One region of the Kitasatospora cystarginea genome, then DNA from elsewhere that is predicted to be linked to it. Evidence: riboswitches for the same ligand, from Rfam matches in the RefSeq annotation. Region 1 holds a riboswitch; the other holds the start of a gene.
The links. Region 1 has a riboswitch for S-adenosylmethionine ahead of thrC (threonine synthase). Riboswitches for the same ligand answer to the same signal wherever they lie in the genome.

Region 1 (9,256 bases):
TGGCCGGTCGCGGACAACGTCCGGGTCGGCACTGATGTGCGAAGCTGTCCAGGCTTCGCGCATCGGCGCGCGGCAGTGACCGCGCTGTTCGCGGCGGTCGCATCGAGTGCGTCGGTACAGGAGGAGCGGCCCAGCGTGTCCAGGTACGAGCGGTGGAACGCCCTGCTGGAACTGCTCGCCGAGCACGGCAAGTTGGAGGTCGAGGAGGCTGCCGACGCGCTGGAGGTCTCCGCCGCCACCATCCGGCGCGACCTCGACCAACTCGCCCGCCAGCAGATGGTCACCCGTACCCGCGGCGGCGCGGTGGCGCACAACGTCTCCTACGACCTGCCGCTGCGCTACAAGACGGCCCGGAACACCGACGCCAAGCAGCGGATCGGCGTGGCGGTGGCCGGACTGATCGAGGCCGGCGAGGTGGTCGGCCTCAACGGCGGGACCACCACCACCGAGGTGGCCCGCGCGCTGGCCGTCCGCCCCGACCTGGCCGAACGGCCGGAGAGCGGCCTGGGGCAGAGCGTCACCATCGTGACCAACGCGCTGAACATCGCCAACGAGCTGACGGTCCGTCCGCACGTGAAGATCGTGCTGACCGGCGGTGTCGCCCGCCCCCAGTCGTACGAGCTGATCGGCCCCCTCGCCGGGCTGGTGCTGAACGAACTCACCCTGGACGTCGCGGTGCTGGGCGTGGACGCGCTGGACGCCGAGCACGGTGCGACCGCCCACCACGAGGGCGAGGCCAGCGTCAACCGGCTGCTCGCCGAACGGGCCCGCCGGGTGGTGGTGGCCGCCGACTCCTCCAAGCTGGGCCGCCGGGTCTTCGCCCGGATCTGCGGCGTGGACCGGATCGGCACACTGGTCACCGACGGGGGCATCACCCCCGAGCTGTCCGCCGCCTTCGCCGAGGCCGGGGTGCGGGTGATCGTGGCCTGAACCCCCGTGGCGAGCGCGGGAGTCGGGCAGCAGCGAAGAGTGTGGCCGTCGGGTGCGGACCAGCGCGAGGCGGCACGCCCTCGAAGGCGCCGCCCACCCTGCCGTTCCCGGCGCGGAACTCCTCGATCACGGAGAGGCCGAAGGGGTTGCCGTTGGCGGTGCCGGTCTCGGTCACGGCGGTCGTCCTGCCGGTCCGGTGACGCGGGTCTCGATCGCCGCAACACCGGCCGGCAGGGCATTCATCCCCGGGAAGTGACGGGATCTCAGTCGTTTCCGAGGTCGATCGAGTAGGCCTTGCGCAGGGTCTCGTGGACGGTCCAGGTGGTGCGGTCGCCCTCGCGCAGGACGGCGAAGTCGCCGGGGCCGACCTCCAGGGTCGTGCCGCCCTCGATCTCGATGGTGGCACGGCCGCTCACCACCACGAACAGCTCGTCCGCCTCGACGTCGGTCACCACGCCCGGGGTGACCTGCCAGACCCCGCGCAGCCGGCGGCCGTCCTCGGACTCCCAGAGCACCTTGCCGGTGACCTCCGGGGCGCCGGAGACGATCTGGTCGGGGTCGAGCGGCTCGGGGTCGAGTTCGAGGTCGGGGATGTGCAGAGCGAAGCTGTTGGTCATGCCCCGACGCTAGCCGGACGGCGGGTGCGGCGGGGGTGACAGGGTGTGTCCGAGCAGCCGGGCACAATGACACTTCGTACCGGCTCGGCAGGGAGGTGGATGTGGTGTCCGGACTGAGCGAACGCGAACTCGCGGTGCTCGCGCTGGAAGCGCGGCAGTGGCGTACGGCGGGTGCCAAGGAACGCGCCATCCGGGAGGAGCTCGGCCTCTCGGCCACCCGGTACTACCAGCTGCTCAACGGCCTGCTGGACCGGGAGGAGGCGCTCGCGCACGACCCCGTGCTGATCAACCGGCTCCGCCGGATCCGGGAGGCCAAGCGGGCGGAACGCTAGGACGCCGGGGGCCCTGTCCGCGCGGCCTCCAAGGCCTGTCCGGCGGGTCTTTCCGGATCGGCGCGCGGCGCGCCACGCCCGGCTCCGCGCGTCTTCGAAGGCTCAGTCATCCCTGTGCTGGGTAGGGTCGGTGCATGGGTAGGACCGAACAGTTCGCACCGAGTACCCCGGTCGGCCGGGCGGGCCTGGCGGCCCTGCTGGCGGCCCCGTCCGAGGCGGTGATCGCGCTCGACTTCGACGGGACGCTGGCCCCGATCGTTCCCGACCCCGAGCAGGCGCGCGCCCATCCCGACGCGGTGGCCGCGCTCTCCCGGCTGGCTCCACTGGTCGGTGCGGTGGTGGTGGTGACGGGCCGGCCGGCGGAGGTGGCCGCGCGGTACGGCGGCTTCCCGGCCGCCCCCGGCCTCGGGCACCTCACCGTGCTGGGCCACTACGGCGCCGAACGCTGGGAGGCGGAGACGGCCGAGCTGACCGCCGCCGAGCCGCCGCCCGGGGTGGCCGCCGCCCGCGCCGAACTGCCCGGCGTGCTGGAGCGGTCGGGCGCCCACCCCGGCACCTGGGTGGAGGACAAGGGGCGGGCGCTGGGCGTGCACACCCGTCGAACCGGCGCGCCCGAAGCCGCGCTCGAACTGCTCCGCGAGCCGCTGGCCCACCTCGCCGCCGACCACGGCCTGATCGTCGAACCCGGCCGCTACGTACTGGAGTTGCGTCCGCCCGGGGTGGACAAGGGTGCGGCGCTGACCGCCTTCCTGGCCGAGCGCCCGAGGGCCGGCGCGGTGCTGTACGCCGGGGACGACCTGGGCGATCTGCCGGCGTACGCGGCCGTCGAGAAGCGCCGGGCGGACGGGCTGCCCGGCCTGCTGGTGTGCAGCAGCGGGACGGTGGCGGGCGAGGCCCAGGTGCGCGAACTCGCGGAGCAGGCTGACCTTTCGGTGCCCGGACCCGCCGGACTGGCCGAGCTGCTCACCGAGTTGGCGGACCGGATCGAATCGGCGGGCTGAACCGACAGGCCTCGGGGCGGAGCGGGGCGCGGGCGAGCCGCGCCCCCCCTCCCTGCCCTGTTGGCGGCGGAACCGTCAGTCCAGCGCGCGGAGTTGGTCCAGGAACCACTGCTGGGGCGAGAGTACGGTGGCCGCGTCGGCCAGCCGCTTGGTGCGGTCGGCGCGTTCGCCGGCGGGCATGTTCAGGCCCCGGTACAGGGCGTCGGCGGTGGCGACGATGTCGTACGGGTTCACCACCAGGGCGTCGTCGGCGAGTTCGGCGTGGGCGCCGGCCTCGCGGGAGAGCACCAGGGCGCACCCCGCGTCGGAGACCACCGGCACCTCCTTGGCGACCAGGTTCATTCCGTCCCTGATCGGGTTGACCAAGGCCACGTCGGCGAGCCGGTAGGCGGCCAGCGAGCGCGGGAAGTCGTCGTTGACGTGCAGGATCAGCGGGCGCCAACGCTCCGTACCGAACTCGTCGTTGATCTCCTGGGCGATCCGCTCGACGGCGGCCGTGTACTCCCGGTACTCGGGCAGGTCGTGGCGGGAGGGGTAGGCGAAGGCGATGTGCACCACCCGGTCGTGCCACTCGGGCCGAGTGCGCAGCAGGTGCCGGTAGGCGAGCAGGCCGCGGACGATGTTCTTGCTCAGCTCGGTGCGGTCCACCCGGACGACCGTCCGGCGCGGTGTCCCGTCCGCCGAGCTGCCGACCGACTCGCGCAGCGCGGCCAACCTGGCGTCCACGTCCGGCCGGTGGGACCGGGAGCGGAGGAAGTCGGCGTCGGCGCCGAGGCTGTGCACACCGAGCCGGGTGGTGCGGCCGGAGAGGGTGACGGTGAGGGCGTCCCGGTCCACCGTCGCGCCGAGCACCGCCTCGCAGCAGTCGGCGAAGGCGAACGCCCAGCGGAGCGTCAGGAACGCCGCCCGGTCGGCCCCGAGGATGCCGGCGAGCACCGCCTCGGCGACATCGTCCGGCAGCATCCGGTAGTACTCGGGCGGGGCCCACGGCGTGTGCGAGAAGTGGCCGATGCGCAGGTCGGGCCGCATCTCGCGGAGCAGGGCCGGGGTGAGCGAGAGGTGGTAGTCCTGGACGAGCACCGCCGCGCCCGGGGCCGCCTCGGCGGCCAGGGCCTCGGCGAAGGCGGCGTTGTACGCGCCGTAGGACTCCCACGCGCGGTGGAACCGCTCGTCGAAGAGCGGCGAGAAGGGGGTGTCGTACAGCAGGTGGTGGACGAACCACAGGCTGGAGTTGGCGATCCCGTTGTAGGCGCGGTTGAAGGTGTCCGGGTCGATGTCGAGCATCCGCACGGCCTGGCCGCCGACGTCGAAGCCGCCCAGATCCAGCCTGCCCTCGGGGGAGCGGCGGACCGCCGCGCGGTCGGCGTCGCCGAGCGCGGCGCAGACCCAGACGGAGGACGGGTCGTCGATCGCGGAGAGACCGGAGACCAGGCCGCCGCCGCCTCTGCGCGGGGTCAGTGAGCCGTCGACCTCGATGCTGAAGGACACCGGGCCGCGGTTCGAGGCCACCAGGATCGGTGCCCTGCCGGTCGGATTCGAACGTTCGGTCGCGAAGTCGGCCATCAGTCCTCTTCTCAGGGCCGCGGATTCATCCGAAGGGATGGGCTCCCGGTGCGCGGTGGATGGGAGCGCTGCGGACCCGTACAGTCAGTGACCTGCCCACGGGCAGCGGTCAGGGCTTGGCCGCCGTGAGGTTCCACGGGGCCAAGTGGGACGCCCTCTCGTCGCGAGAGGGGGAGTCACGTCTTCAACCTTGCCGGACGGCAATGGTTGCAAACCACGCGCACCCCGGGCGACACACCGCGGCGGCGACCCCGCGCGGATCCTCACCCGGCGGCGGGGCGCGCCGTGTACTCGGGAACCGTCCGCATCGGGGGTCGCTCCAACGCCGCGACCGGGTGGGTGTGGGAGGCGAAGCCGCGGGCGAGCGGGTCGCGGGTGAACTGGGTGAGATGCGGGTGGACCAGGTCGTCCGCGGCCTTGAGGCGGTGGGTGCGCTCCAGTCGTTCCAGGGCGGTGCGGTAGATGGTGGCCGCCATCCGGCCGAGGGCCTGTCCGTCCTGGTGTCGGTGGTGCCGGACGCCGACGTCCACCTGGGCCAGGGCGTCCAGGCCGACCTCGTCCAGGGCGTCCACCAGCAGGCCCAGTTCGACCCCGTACCCGGTCGGGAAGTGCAGCCGCTCCAGCAGCGAACGCCGTGCCGCGTACTCCCCGCCCAGCGGCTGGACGAACCCGGCCAGCAGCGGCCAGTGCAGGTTGAGCAGCGGCCGTGCGACCAGCTCGGTCACCCGTCCGCCGCCGGCCGGCACCACCGCACCCGCGGTCTCCAGCGGCCGGTCGTACATCGCCTTGACCAGCTGGATCCCGGGGTCGGTGAGCAGCGGCCCGATGATCCCGGAGACGAAGACCGGGTCGAATTCGCGCAGGTCGGCGTCGATGAAACAGACGATCTCGCCGGAGGTGGCCAGCAGCGAGCGCCAGAGCACCTCGCCCTTGCCCGGGACGGCGGGTATCCGGGGCAGCAGGTCGTCGCGGTGCACCACCCGGGCACCGGCGGCGGCGGCGAGTTCGGCCGTCCGGTCCACCGAGCCGGAGTCGACCACCACCAGCTCGTCGACCAGCGCAAGCCGCTCCATCAGTTCGCGCCGGATCGTCCGGACGATCTCGCCGACCGTCGGCTCCTCGTCCAGCGCGGGCAGCACCACGCTGACCGTACCCGCCCGGCCCGCCGCCCGCTTGGCCGCCAGCAGGGCCTCGACGGGACGGTCGGCGGCCGTCCAGGAGCGCTCGCGCAGCCAGCGCCCCACCTCCGGCAGCAGGGCCTCGGGGGCGGTCACCGCCTGCTCGGCTCCGGGCGCTTCGATCCGGTGCCGGCGCTCCTCAACCCGGTGCTCGTTCGCCGCCTGTCGTCCGTCGCGGGCGGCACAGCCGCCGATCGGCACTGCGGCATCGGCGCGCCCCTCGACTCGGCGGGTCGGCTGGTCGGGCACGGTGTCGCTCCTTGCGCTCGGGCGGAAACTGTCGGGTTCATCTCGTGTGTCGGACGCTCCCCTTCGAGCTTGACACCTTCGGCTACAGTCTTCGTAACTCGGCCCGGGGCTTCGCACCGCGGGGCCGGCCGAGCAGCGTGACCAGCGCGATCACAACTTCACAGAGCTCATCCAGAGGGACTGAGGGAACGGCCCGTCGACGTCCCGGCAACCTTCTCGCCCGGCTGTCGCACAGGCCCCGGCGGGACAGGTGCCAATTCCGGCCCGTGGCGCGACCGCACCACGGGGAAGATGAGGAGAGAGGCCTCGCCATCATGGCTACCGCTACCCGTGTACCCGTCGCCACCGTCGACCTCGGCCCCGCCGCCGCACTGTCCTGCCGCGAGTGCGGCACCCGCTTCCCGCTCGGTCCGAGCTTCGCCTGCCTGGAGTGCTTCGGCCCGCTGGAGATCGCCTACGACTTCGGGTCGTACCGTGCCGAGGAGTTGCGCCGGCGGATCGAGGCCGGCCCGGCCAGCATCTGGCGCTACGCCCCGCTGCTGCCCGTCCCGGCCGACGTGGCCGGCAAGCCCAACCTGAACCCCGGCTGGACCCCGCTGGTCAAGGCCGACAACCTGGGCCGCGAACTCGGCTTCAGCGCGCAGCTGCACATCAAGGACGACTCCGGGAACCCGACCCACTCCTTCAAGGACCGGGTGGTCGCCTGTGCCATCGAGGCGGCGCGAGCCTTCAACTTCACCACCCTGTCGTGCTCTTCGACCGGCAACCTGGCCGGCGCGGTGGGTGCGGCGGCGGCCAGGGCCGGGTTCAGGTCCTGCGTGTTCATCCCGCACGACCTGGAGCGGGGCAAGGTCGTGATGGCCGGTGTCTACGGCGGCGAACTGGTCGGCATCGAGGGCAACTACGACGATGTGAACCGGTTCTGTTCCGAGCTGATCGGCGACCCGGCCGGTGCGGGCTGGGGCTTCGTCAACGTCAACCTCCGTCCGTACTACGGCGAGGGCTCCAAGACCCTGGCGTACGAGATCTGCGAGCAGCTCGGCTGGCGGCTGCCGGAGCAGATCGTCGTCCCGGTCGCCTCTGGCTCCCAGCTCACCAAGATCGACAAGGGCCTGCAGGAGCTGATCGGGCTCGGTCTGGTCGAGGACCGGCCGTACCGGATCTTCGGCGCCCAGGCCGAGGGCTGCTCCCCGGTCTCCGCGGCCTTCAAGTCGGGCCGCGACGTGATCCGCCCGGTCAAGCCGGACACCATCGCCAAGTCGCTGGCGATCGGCAACCCGGCCGACGGCCCGTACGTGCTGGACATCGCCCGCCGCACCGGCGGCGCGGTCGAGGACGTCACCGACGCCGAGGTGGTGGCCGCGATCAGGCTGCTGGCCCGGACCGAGGGCATCTTCGCCGAGACGGCGGGCGGGGTGACCGTCGGCGTGCTGAGGAAGCTGGTCGAGACCGGTCGGCTGGACCCGTCGAAGGAGACCGTCGCGATCAACACCGGCGACGGTCTGAAGACCCTGGACGCGGTGGCCGACGCGGGACTGACCGCCACCATCCGCCCGACGCTTAACTCCTTCCGCGCTGCGGGCCTGGCGTCCGTCTGACGCCCGCCCGCTCCCTCCCGGCCCCAAGACACCACCGCACCTAGGAGCTTCGCACCATGAGCGCTTCCGTCCGCATCCCCACCATCCTGCGCACCTACACCGGCGGTGCCGCCGAGGTGAGCGCCCAGGGCGCGACCCTGGCCGCCGTCATCGCCGACCTGGACGCCAACCACCCCGGCATCGCCGCCCGCATCCTGGACGACGCGGGCAAGCTGCGCCGCTTCGTCAACGTCTACGTCAACGACGACGACGTGCGCTTCGCGGAGGGCCTGGAGACCGAGATCAAGGACGGCGCCAGCGTCTCGGTCATCCCCGCGGTGGCCGGCGGCTGCTGACCGGCCGGCACCCGCTCCGGATGCCGCGGGACTAGCACACCGGGAGCCGTCGACGGGCATGGAATGGCTATTTCCGTGCCGGTCGGCGGCTCTCGGCGTGCCGGTGGAAAAGGGTGGCCCGAAGGGGCGGTAAAGTGCGCAGATACCGGCATGCATCCCGCCGGCCAACCCCGGGAACGCGGCCCGCGGCGGGCCCGCCCCCGACGCCCTGACGGCCGATCGCATACACAGGGCTCTTCCGGCCGCTAAGACGGACCTTGGACAGTCTGCCGCAGAAGATGTCAGGACGACGTCAGAAATTCACCGGCGATTTGCGAGCGTTCGTCCATTATGCCCGGCGGGAATAGGCACGGTCTGCCGCTTTCATCCCGCGGTATCCGAAAACTTCCGGATGGAATTCCCGGAAGTTGGGCCTGTTGCAGAGGGCACCTGTCCGGATACATTCAGCGGCGGTCGCACGCAATCACCCGTCGGCCCGGCAACTCCCGGGAGGCGGCGGAGGTTTGCGGCGTGCACGGCTGCGCCCAGGGGGGTTTCCTCGGGCCGGCCTACCAGCCTGGGCCCGCACCCTGCGGGTCCGTGAAGGGCCAGCACAGCACAAGGGGAGTTCGGAATGGCTCAGGGCACCGTCAAGTGGTTCAACGCGGAGAAGGGCTACGGCTTCATCGCGGTCGACGGTGGTGCGGACGTGTTCGTCCACTACAGCGCGATCCAGATGGACGGCTACCGCACCCTCGAAGAGGGCCAGCGGGTCGAGTTCGAGATCTCCCAGGGGCAGAAGGGCCCGCAGGCGGACATGGTCCGCGCCGCTGCGGTCTGACCTTCCGGCCTGCGGAGCCCTCGGCTCGGTCACGAGCTGGCGCTCACAACGTTGTTCGAGCAGTGGACCCGTACGACCCCCGTCGTGCGGGTCCACTGCTGTCTTCGCCGGTGTCCGGATCCGGACACCGGCGGCCGCTCGTGATCGCCGACTCCCGGTCGACACTGTCGCATTGGGCTTGCACTCGGTATCCCAGAGTGCTAATCATTGGCGTTAGCACTCTCCGCTCGAGAGTGACAACGGACCGGGTCGGTGAGGTTCCGGGGAGCGGCAGGGGAAAGGACCCCCGCTCCTGGGTGCCGTCCGTCGCGGGCACCTCTTGGTCCGAGCAGTCGACCGTGTCCTGGAGGACCACTTCCGATGGCCAAGATCATCGCGTTTGACGAGGAAGCTCGCCGCGGCCTTGAGCGTGGCATGAACCAGCTTGCCGACGCAGTCAAGGTGACGCTGGGCCCCAAGGGCCGCAACGTCGTCCTTGAGAAGAAGTGGGGCGCCCCCACGATCACCAACGACGGTGTCTCCATCGCCAAGGAGATCGAGCTCGAGGACCCGTACGAGAAGATCGGCGCGGAGCTCGTCAAGGAGGTCGCCAAGAAGACCGACGACGTCGCGGGTGACGGCACCACCACCGCC
Region 2 (9,256 bases), on a different contig from region 1:
ACCTCGTCGTCGGCCTCGATCGCGTGGCGCTCGGCGGGCATCTCGACGTCCGACATCAGGGTGCGGGCCCAGTGGACCGCGCCCGCGCCGATGCAGAACAGCGCCACACCCAGGGTCAGACCCAGCGCGAAGTTCAGCGCGCTGATGTGGCCCAGCGGGAAGACGTAGATGATCTTGTCGATCGGGAAGATCACGTACGAGGCGATGAAGCCGATCGTGGCCAGCATCGACACGATGAACATCAGCGAGACCTGGCGCTCGGCGCGCTTGGCGGCCCGCTCGTCGATGTCGGTACGACGGGGCTCGTGGGCCGGCAGGCCCGGGTCGGCGAACGGGTCGCCGTGCTCGGCGACCTCGTGGCCGTGGGAGGCGTCCTGCGCCTCCGGCAGCTTCTCTTCAGGAATGTCGTGGCTCATGACTTCTTGGCCTTGGTGGTGTGGGCGGCGACCCAGATCGCGACCGCGATGAGGGCACCGAGACCGAAGATCCAGCCGAACAGACCCTCGGTCACCGGACCGAGGCTGCCCAGGGCGAGACCACCGGGGTTGGGCTCCTCATTGGTGGTGTGGCGGACGAAGGCCACGATCTGCTTCTTCTGCTCCTCCGGCATGGTGGTGTCGGGGAACGACGGCATGTTCTGCGGGCCGGTCTGCATGGCCTCGTAGATGTGCTTCGCGTCGACGCCCTCCAGCGAGGGGGCGAACTTACCGTTGGTCAGGGCGCCACCCTGGCCGGCGAAGTTGTGGCACTGGGCGCAGTTGGTGCGGAACAGCTCGCCACCCTTGGCCACGTCCTTCGGGTCCGTGGACGAGTACTGGTCCTTGGTCGGGGCGACCGGGCCGGGGCCGAGCGAGGCCACGAAGGCGGCCAGCTGGTCGATCTCGGCCTGGCTGTAGACGACCTTCTTGCGCGGGACCTGGGCACCCGGCTGCTGCGCGGGCATGCGGCCGGTGCCGACCTGGAAGTCGACCGCGGCGGATCCGACGCCGACCAGGCTCGGGCCGTCGGAGGAGCCCTGGCCGTTCAGGCCGTGGCAGGAGGAGCAGCCCACGGCGAAGAGCTTCTTGCCCTCATCGATCGCGAGCGACTGCGCCGAGGTGTCGGCCTGCGCCTTCTCGGCGGGGGCGAACGCGGCGTACAGCCCCCCGGTGGCCGCCAGGGCGAGAAGTAGGACGACCAGCGCCGCCAATGGGTGGCGCCGTCGTGCGGAGAGCTTTTTCACGGAATAACCCCGGTGTCAGGATCTGGTCGTCGGCTGGTGGGCGTGCCCGGCGGCGCGGTCTGCTCTGGGCCGGCTTCGGGACGCGCGTTCAGGTCGGAGCGGCACGGCCCGCTGACGGGCGAGCGCTGTCTCCGACCGGCGGCCAGCGACCTGATCAGCTGGTTACTTGATCAGGTAGATGGTCGCGAACAGGCCGATCCACACGACGTCGACGAAGTGCCAGTAGTACGACACCACGATCGCGGCGGTGGCCTGCTCGTGCGTGAACCGCTTGGCTGCGTAGGTCCGTCCCAGGACCAGCAGGAAGGCGATCAGACCACCCGTCACATGCAGGCCGTGGAAGCCGGTGGTCAGGTAGAACACCGTGCCGTACGGGTCGGAGGACAGCGAGAGGCCGTCCTTCTTGACCAGTTCGGTGTACTCGAAGATCTGGCCGCCGATGAAGATCGCGCCCATCACGAAGGTGATGGTGAACCACGTGCGGAGCTTCTTCACGTCACCGCGCTCGGCCGCGAAGACGCCGAGCTGGCAGGTGAGGGAGGAGAGCACCAGGATCGTGGTGTTCACCGAGGAGAAGGGCACGTTGAGGGCGTGCGCCTTCTCGGTCCAGAACTCTGCGCCCTTGACCGAACGGAGGGTGAAGTACATCGCGAACAGGGCCGCGAAGAACATCAGCTCCGAGCTCAGCCAGACGATGGTTCCGACGCTGACGAGGTTCGGCCTGTTGACCGCTCCGTGCGCGTGTCCGGTTTCTGTTGCTGTTGCTGTCGCCACGACGGACATTATGTCGGTCCCTTATTCCGTCTTCACGCCGGGGGTCTCCCTTCGGAGTGTCCGGTGCGTGCGGTATGCGCAGTTGGGCTCCAGCGGGGTGTCCGGCAGTGGGCCGGGTGTAGCGATGTCCGTTTTCTGATGGTTCTTCGGGCTGGTCGGAGCCGGTTCGGGGGCCGCCCGGCCGATGACGGCACTCCTGTGCTCCGCGTGTCGCTACCGCGCGAGCCGGTCCGCATGGGCTAGGGCCTCCGCCGTCCGGGTGGTGTGACGACAACGGGTGACGGCCCGTCCTCCGGGTGGGTGAGGCCCGCGCGTGGTGCCTTGAGCGAGATCGCGCCAGGGGCTCACCTCGGGGGGTGGGCGGGAGTAGCATCCGGAAGTAGACGTGGTCCGGATCACACTGGACTCGTCGGAGCAGACGTTATAGAGGACGAGCCCCCGGGAGCAGGCCCCATGGCGCACACGACCGACGAGACGCTCACCGTTCTGGTCTACAGCGACGACCGCAACACCCGGGAGCAGGTGACTCTCGCGCTCGGCCGGCGGCCCGCCGCTGATCTGCCGGAACTGCGCTATCTGGAGTGCGCGACGGTGCCCGCGGTGCTGCGGGCGCTGGAGCGCGGCGGGATCGACCTCTGCATCCTGGACGGCGAGGCCGTCCCGGCCGGCGGGCTCGGAGTGGCCCGGCAGATCAAGGACGAGATCTACGGCTGCCCGCCCGTGCTGGCGCTGATCGGCCGGCCGCAGGACTCCTGGCTGGCGGCCTGGAGCCGGGCGGACGCCGCGATCTCGCAGCCCGTCGACCCGGTGGCACTCGCCAAGGCGGTCGCCGCACTGCTCCGGGCCCGGCTCGAGGCGCGGACGCCCACCCGCCACTGATCTCCGGGGCGGGGCGTCTCAGCGGGGCGTCTCAGTAGAAGAGAAGACAACGGCACGGGTGCCCGCCCGGTCGATAGGCTGGCTCCATTCCTTTCGGTGAACACGAGAGCTGGAGTCAGCCATGGTGAACGTGAACCCTGCGAACGGCGGTATCGACCCCGCGCAGGTGATCCGCACCTGGCCGGATCTCCTGAGCACCCTGCTGTCGGGCATCGACCTCGCCCAGGCGGACGCGGCCTGGGCGATGGACCGGATCATGAGCGGTGAGGCGACCCCGGTGCAGGTGGCCGGGTTCATGGTCGCGCTGCGGGCCAAGGGCGAGACGGTGGACGAGATCACCGGTCTGGTCGAGTCGATGTACGCGCACGCCGAGCCGCTGCACATCCCCGGGCCCGCGGTGGACATCGTCGGTACCGGCGGCGACCGGGCCAAGACCGTCAACATCTCCACCATGTCCGCGATCGTGGCGGCGGCCGCCGGTGCGAAGGTGATCAAGCACGGCAACCGGGCGGCCTCCTCCGCCAGCGGTTCCTCCGACGTCCTGGAGCGGCTCGGCGTCAGTCTCGACCTCAGCACCCGCCGGGTGGCCGAGGTGGCCGAGGAGGTCGGCCTGACGTTCTGCTTCGCCGCCAAGTTCCACCCGGCGATGCGGCACGCGGCCCCGGCCCGGCGCGACCTCGGGGTGCCGACCGCCTTCAACATCCTCGGGCCGCTCACCAACCCGGCCCGGGTCACCGCGCACGCGATCGGCTGCTTCGACACCCGCCTGGCCGGGCTGATCGCGGGAGTGCTGGCCCGGCGGGGCGCCCGCGCGCTGGTCTTCCGGGGTGACGACGGCCTGGACGAGCTGACCATCTCGACCACCTCGTACGTGTGGATCGTGAAGGACGGTCAGATCGTCGAGACCTCCTTCGACCCGCGCGAGGTCGGCATCGAGCCGGTCGGCATCGAGGCGCTGCGCGGTGCCGACGCCGAGTACAACGCCGGTGTCGCGCGCCGGGTGCTGGGCGGTGAGCGCGGTCCGGTACGGGACGCCGTCCTGCTCAACACCGCTGCCGCGCTGGTGGCGCTGGACCTGACGGACGCGCCGCTGGCCGACCAGCTGCGGGCCGGGATGCAGCGGGCGGCGGCCGCCATCGACTCGGGTGCCGCGCAGGACGTCCTCAAGCGGTGGGCCGAGGCGACGGCACGCGCGTAGCCTCGCCGGTTCCGAGGGGAGGCGCGCGTCACGGGAGGTGGCGGGCCGCACCCGCATCCGGCGGGTGCGGCCCGCCGACCCGTCAGGTCCGGTGGTCCGGCAGGCAGGCCCGGCCGCTGCTCGGCGCGGTTTCGCGCGCCCGGCGCCCGGGCTTCTGCGGGTCTGGAGAGGGCCGTCCGGAGTGTGGGATGTCGTTTGACCGTCCTTCGGGGCTGGCCTAGAGTCCAGCGCAGGTCATGAGTGACAGCGTCAAGCCCCAGCTGGCTGTCCGGCAACCCTCCGTCCGTGGCGGGGTGCCCTGGGTGAGGACCGGGCTGCGTGGCGATCCGTCCGCGCGGCAAGCGCGGACGCCCGGTGTATCTGCATTCCCGGGGTCCCCGGCCCCAGAGGAGTGCATTCCCATGTCCGCTCACCAGTCGCCCGCTGCCGCCCCTTCGACGGCGGGCACCCTTTCGGATGACGGTGCCCCGCTCGCCGTCCTCGGCCACGACGTCCAGGTCCCGCTGGTCAGCGGTGAGAAGGTCGGGTACGCCGCGCTGGACTACGCGGCCAGTGCCCCGGCGCTCCAGCGGGTCTGGGACGACGTCGCCGCCTACGCCCCGTACTACGGCAGTGTGCACCGCGGCGCCGGGTACCTCTCGCAGCTGTCCACCGACCTGTTCGAGCAGAGCCGCCGTACCGTCGCGGACTTCCTGGACCTGCGCGAGGGCGACCAGGCGGTGTTCACCCGGTCCACCACCGACTCGCTCAACCTGCTGGCGGGGGTGGTTCCGGCGGGCACCCGGGTCTTCGCCTTCGAGACCGAGCACCACGCCTCGCTGCTGCCGTGGCGCCGCCACGGCCTGACGGTCGGCTACCTGCGTGCCCCGCGCTCGTGCGCCGAGGCGGTCGCCGCGCTGGACGCAGCGCTCGCCGCGCACCCCGAAGGCCCGCGGCTGCTCTGTGTGACCGGTGCCTCGAACGTCACCGGGGAGCTGTGGCCGGTCGCCGAGTTGACCGAGGTCGCCCACCGGCACGGTGCCCGGGTCGTGCTGGACGCCGCGCAGCTGGCTCCGCACCACCGGGTCTCCGTCCGCGAGCTGGACGTCGACTGGATCGCCTTCTCCGGCCACAAGCTGTACGCCCCGTTCGGCGCGGGCGTGCTCGCCGGGCGCGGCGACTGGCTGGACGCGGCCGAGCCGTACCTGGCCGGCGGCGGCGCCAGCCGTACGGTGGCCCGGGAGGCGGACGGGTCGGTGGTCGTCGAGTGGCACCGGGGGCCCGCCCGGCACGAGGCGGGGTCGCCCAACGTGATCGGCGCCTACGCCATCGCCTCGGCCTGCCGGGCGCTGACCGAGGCCGGCTTCGACGCACTGGAGGCCCGGGAGCAGCGGCTGGTCGAGCGGCTCAAGGCCGGGCTGGCCGAGATCCCCGAGGTCAGGGTGCTCAGCCTGTTCGGTGCGGACTCCGCGCGGGTGGGGGTGCTCTCGTTCGTGGTGCGGGGCTGGAACAGCTCGCACTTCGCGGCGGCGCTCTCCGCCGAGTACGGGATCGGGGTGCGGGACGGTCTGTTCTGCGCGCACCCGCTGGTCCGTACGCTGCTCGGCGGTGAGGACGCGGCTCCCTCGGAGTGCGGCGCCCCCGAGCCGTCGCTGCCCGGCGAGCGCAGCCTGAACGCGATCCGGGTCAGCTTCGGCGCCGGGACGCCCGACGAGCACCTGGACCGCTTCCTGGCGGCCGTCCGCGAGCTGGTCACGGACGGCGCGCGGTGGACCTACCGGAGCGAGGGCGGGCGCTGCGTGGCGGACACCCGGCGCGAGCGGGCGTAGCGGGCGGCGCCGGGCTACTCGTCGAGGCCCAGGGCGAAGGCGGCCTCCAGGTCGTGCTGGGAGTAGGTGCGGAAGGCGATCTGGGTCTGGGTGTCCAGCACTCCGGGGACCTTGTTGAGCTTGCCGGGGATCACCGCGGCCAGATCGTCGTGCCGCCGCACCCGCACCATCGCCACCAGGTTGTAGCCGCCGGTCACCGAGTACACCTCGCTGACGCCCTCAAGGGCGGCGATGGCCTCGGCGATCTCGGGGATCCGGTCGACGCTGGTCTTGATGAGAACGATCGCGGTGATCACTCGTCGGCTCCTGTCCGTGGGGAGGGGGCCAGCGTATCGGGGCGGGCCAGGGTCACTGCCCAGGTAGCCAGGTAGCCGGTGGCGAAGCCGATCACGTGCACCAGGTAGGCGACCTCGGTGCCGCCCGTGTGCACCGACCACCACTGCAGCGCGAACCACAGTCCGAGCACCAGCCAGGCGGGGAACCGCAGCGGCAGGAAGAACAGCAGCGGTACCAGCGCGGTGACCCGGGCTCTCGGGTAGAGCCGCAGATAGGCGCCGAGCACTCCGGAGATCGCGCCCGAGGCGCCGACCAGCGCGCGCACCGCCTCCGGCGAGTGCGCCTGGGCAGCTGCGTAGCCGTAGGTGGCCAGCGCGCCGACGGCGAGGTAGCCGAGCAGGAAGCGGAACCGGCCGAAGCGCTCCTCGACGCCGGGGCCGAAGACGAAGAGGAAGAGCATGTTGCCGAGCAGGTGCAGCCATCCGGCGTGGATGAAGAAGGAGGTGAGCACCGAGAGGGCGGGGATCTTGCCCGGGGTCGGGGAGAGCCGGCAGCCGGGAACGGCCGGCGGCAGGGTGGCCAGCTGGGCGGCGGTCAGCGGGCGGTTGGCGACCAGTTCGGCGGGCACCGCGCCCCAGCGCTGCTCGTAGCGCTGTTCGGCGCAGATCCGGTTCGGGCCGGTGCCGTAGCCCGGACTGAGGCCGAGGCTGGGGCCGACCAGCAGCAGCACCGCGCTGGCCGCGATCAGGGCGAGGGTGACCACCGGGGCTCTGGGGGGCGGGATGCCGTCCTGGGTGGCGAGGTGGTCGAGGACGGGAGTCGCCATGGAGACGAGCATTCCTCGGGTGGTCTCGGACGGCACCGAGGTGTACTGCGTGTGGACTAGCCACCGGGCGAAGTCGGGGAGGTCCGTACCGGTGGCGGGCCGGGTGGGGGCAGGCAATAGGCTTGGGCCGCCGTACCGCACCAGCCACCGCAGCCGACCCGGGCGACAGCCGAGGGAGCTCACGAGAGATGAGGACCGCGCCGATGAGCATCGCCGCCCCCACTGCCGAGACCCGCTGGCGCTGCACCCTCTGCGGCAACCTGACCCGCTTCGACGTGACCCGCTCGGCGAAGGTCGTCGAGTACCTGCACTTCGACCTGGCGGGCGAGTCCAAGGTGGAGGAGACCGAGGTGCTGGCCGAGACCATTGAGTCGGTGCGCTGCCGCTGGTGCAACGCCGTGGACCAGGTCGAGCTGGTGGCCCGTCCCGGTGCCGAGGAGCAGCAGGACATCTGACGTCCGACGGCCCCGTCCCGGCATCGATCGCCCTGCGCGCGGCCCGGGCGGGGCCGCTGTCCCATGGGCCGGGTCCTGCCGCCCCCGGTGTGTGACGGGGTCCCGGGAGGGGCACGGTACACGGGACAATTGCAGAGAGCAGTGGGTTTGAGGGCAGCGGCAAGGGGCCGTAGGGGACCCGCAGAGCAGGATCGGAGCCGAGGACGTGGTGGACACAGCGAGGGGGCCGGCCGAGCCGCAGGGGCGTGGGCCCGCTGTGGACCAGGCCGGCGCCGTCCCGGTGGCCGGTGCCGCTCCCGGTCCCGAGACCGAGACGGCGGCGGTCGAGGTACCGGCGGTCGAGACCGAGCCCGCCGAGGCCGAGCAGACCGAGCCCGCCGAGACCGCCGAGACCGCCGAGACCGAGCAGACCGAGCCCGCCGAGACCGAGCAGCTGGACCGGCCGTTGCCCGAGGGGGTGCGTCGCCGGGTGGTCGGGATCGCCGCCGACGCACTGGGCGGACTGTCGCAGGCCGATGTGCCCGGCTCGCTGCGCCAGTACGCGAAGTTCACCGCGGCCCGGCGGGCCAAGTACGCGGGCACGGCACTGGCCGCCGCCCTGGAGTCCGAGCCGCTGTTCCGGCTCCGGATAGCGGACCGGCTTCGGCTGGGCCAGCCCGATCTGGTCAAGGCGCTGGAGGCCGGGAGCGTGCCCGGCGCCGCCGACCCGATGGATGTCGCCGCCGCCGCGTATCTGCTGCGGCCGGCGGGCTGGGTGAGGCTGGTGGCCGAAGCCGGGGAGCAGGTGGAGCGGGCGGGCGCCGAGGGGGCCGCGGCGGAGGCCGCCCGGTTCGTGGAGAAGCTCCAGGAGGAGCTGGCCGAGGTACGGGCCCAGGGGCGGGCCGATCTGGACCGCCAGCGGGCCGACGCGGAGGGCGTCCGCAGGGAGGCGGAGTCGCTGCGCAAGCGGGTGCGCAGCCTGGAGAGCGACACCCGGCGGGCGCAGGCCGAGACACGCAAGATGCAGCTGGAGCTGGATGCGGCCCGGGCCGCCGCCGCCGCCGAGCGCAGTGCGGCGGAGGGTGAGGCACGGCGGCTGCGGCACCGGATCGCCGAGCTGGAGACGGCGGTTGAGGCCGGTCGCCGCTCGGCCAGGGAGGGGCGCAGCGTCGAGGACATGCGGTTGCGGCTGCTGCTGGACACCGTGCTGCACTCGGCGCAGGGTCTGCAGCGCGAGCTGGCGCTGCCGGTCTCGCAGATCCGTCCGGCCGATCTGGTGGACGCGGTGGTGCCCGGCTCGGCCTCGCCCAACGACGTGGCCCGGCGCGGGCTGGCGGAGGACGACCCGGCGCTGCTGGACCAGTTGCTGGCGATCCCTCAGGTGCACCTGGTGGTGGACGGCTACAACGTCACCAAGACCGGCTACCCGACGCTGCCGCTGGAGCAGCAGCGGATCCGGCTGCTCGGCGGGCTGGCGATGTTGGCGCAGCGGACCCAGGCGGAGGTCACCTGTGTGTTCGACGGGCAGGACCTCGACGTGCCGGTGATGATGGCGCCTCCGCGCGGCGTCCGGGTGCGGTTCAGCCGGACCGGGGAGACGGCGGACGAGCTGATCCGGCGTCTGGTCCGGGCCGAGCCGAAGGGGCGTCCGGTGGTGGTGGTCTCCGCCGACAAGGAGATCGCCGACGGGGTGCGGAACGCGGGGGCGCGCCCGGTGTCGTCCGTGTTGCTGCTGAACCGGCTGTCCCGGTCCTGACCAGGAAGTCTGCCCTTCCGGTGGCCCTGTAGGGTCCGGCGTTCACGACAGTCCGGACATTCCCGGCAATATGTGACGGTCCG

Region 2: another riboswitch for S-adenosylmethionine. It lies ahead of ABD369_RS00560 (aminotransferase class V-fold PLP-dependent enzyme); the one in region 1 lies ahead of thrC (threonine synthase).

The regions. Positions count from the first base shown of each region.
Region 1 is NZ_BAAATR010000017.1:67,963-77,218, forward strand. It holds gene ABD369_RS19825 (DeoR/GlpR family DNA-binding transcription regulator) at 136-930, shown strand; gene ABD369_RS19830 (cupin domain-containing protein) at 1,194-1,547, opposite strand; gene ABD369_RS19835 (DUF3263 domain-containing protein) at 1,652-1,879, shown strand; gene otsB (trehalose-phosphatase) at 2,014-2,880, shown strand; gene ABD369_RS19845 (alpha,alpha-trehalose-phosphate synthase (UDP-forming)) at 2,956-4,443, opposite strand; gene ABD369_RS19850 (glucosyl-3-phosphoglycerate synthase) at 4,707-5,699, opposite strand; SAM riboswitch class I at 6,035-6,168, shown strand; gene thrC (threonine synthase) at 6,185-7,468, shown strand; gene ABD369_RS19860 (ubiquitin-like small modifier protein 1) at 7,525-7,803, shown strand; gene ABD369_RS19865 (cold-shock protein) at 8,417-8,623, shown strand; gene groL (chaperonin GroEL) at 8,984-9,256, shown strand, end outside.
Region 2 is NZ_BAAATR010000001.1:120,916-130,171, reverse strand. It holds gene qcrA (cytochrome bc1 complex Rieske iron-sulfur subunit) at 1-416, opposite strand, end outside; gene qcrC (cytochrome bc1 complex diheme cytochrome c subunit) at 413-1,222, opposite strand; gene ctaE (aa3-type cytochrome oxidase subunit III) at 1,385-2,005, opposite strand; gene ABD369_RS00570 (response regulator) at 2,450-2,875, shown strand; gene trpD (anthranilate phosphoribosyltransferase) at 2,997-4,073, shown strand; SAM riboswitch class IV at 4,306-4,423, shown strand; gene ABD369_RS00560 (aminotransferase class V-fold PLP-dependent enzyme) at 4,475-5,881, shown strand; gene ABD369_RS00555 (Lrp/AsnC family transcriptional regulator) at 5,896-6,177, opposite strand; gene ABD369_RS00550 (rhomboid family intramembrane serine protease) at 6,174-6,983, opposite strand; gene ABD369_RS00545 (hypothetical protein) at 7,187-7,438, shown strand; gene ABD369_RS00540 (NYN domain-containing protein) at 7,872-9,173, shown strand.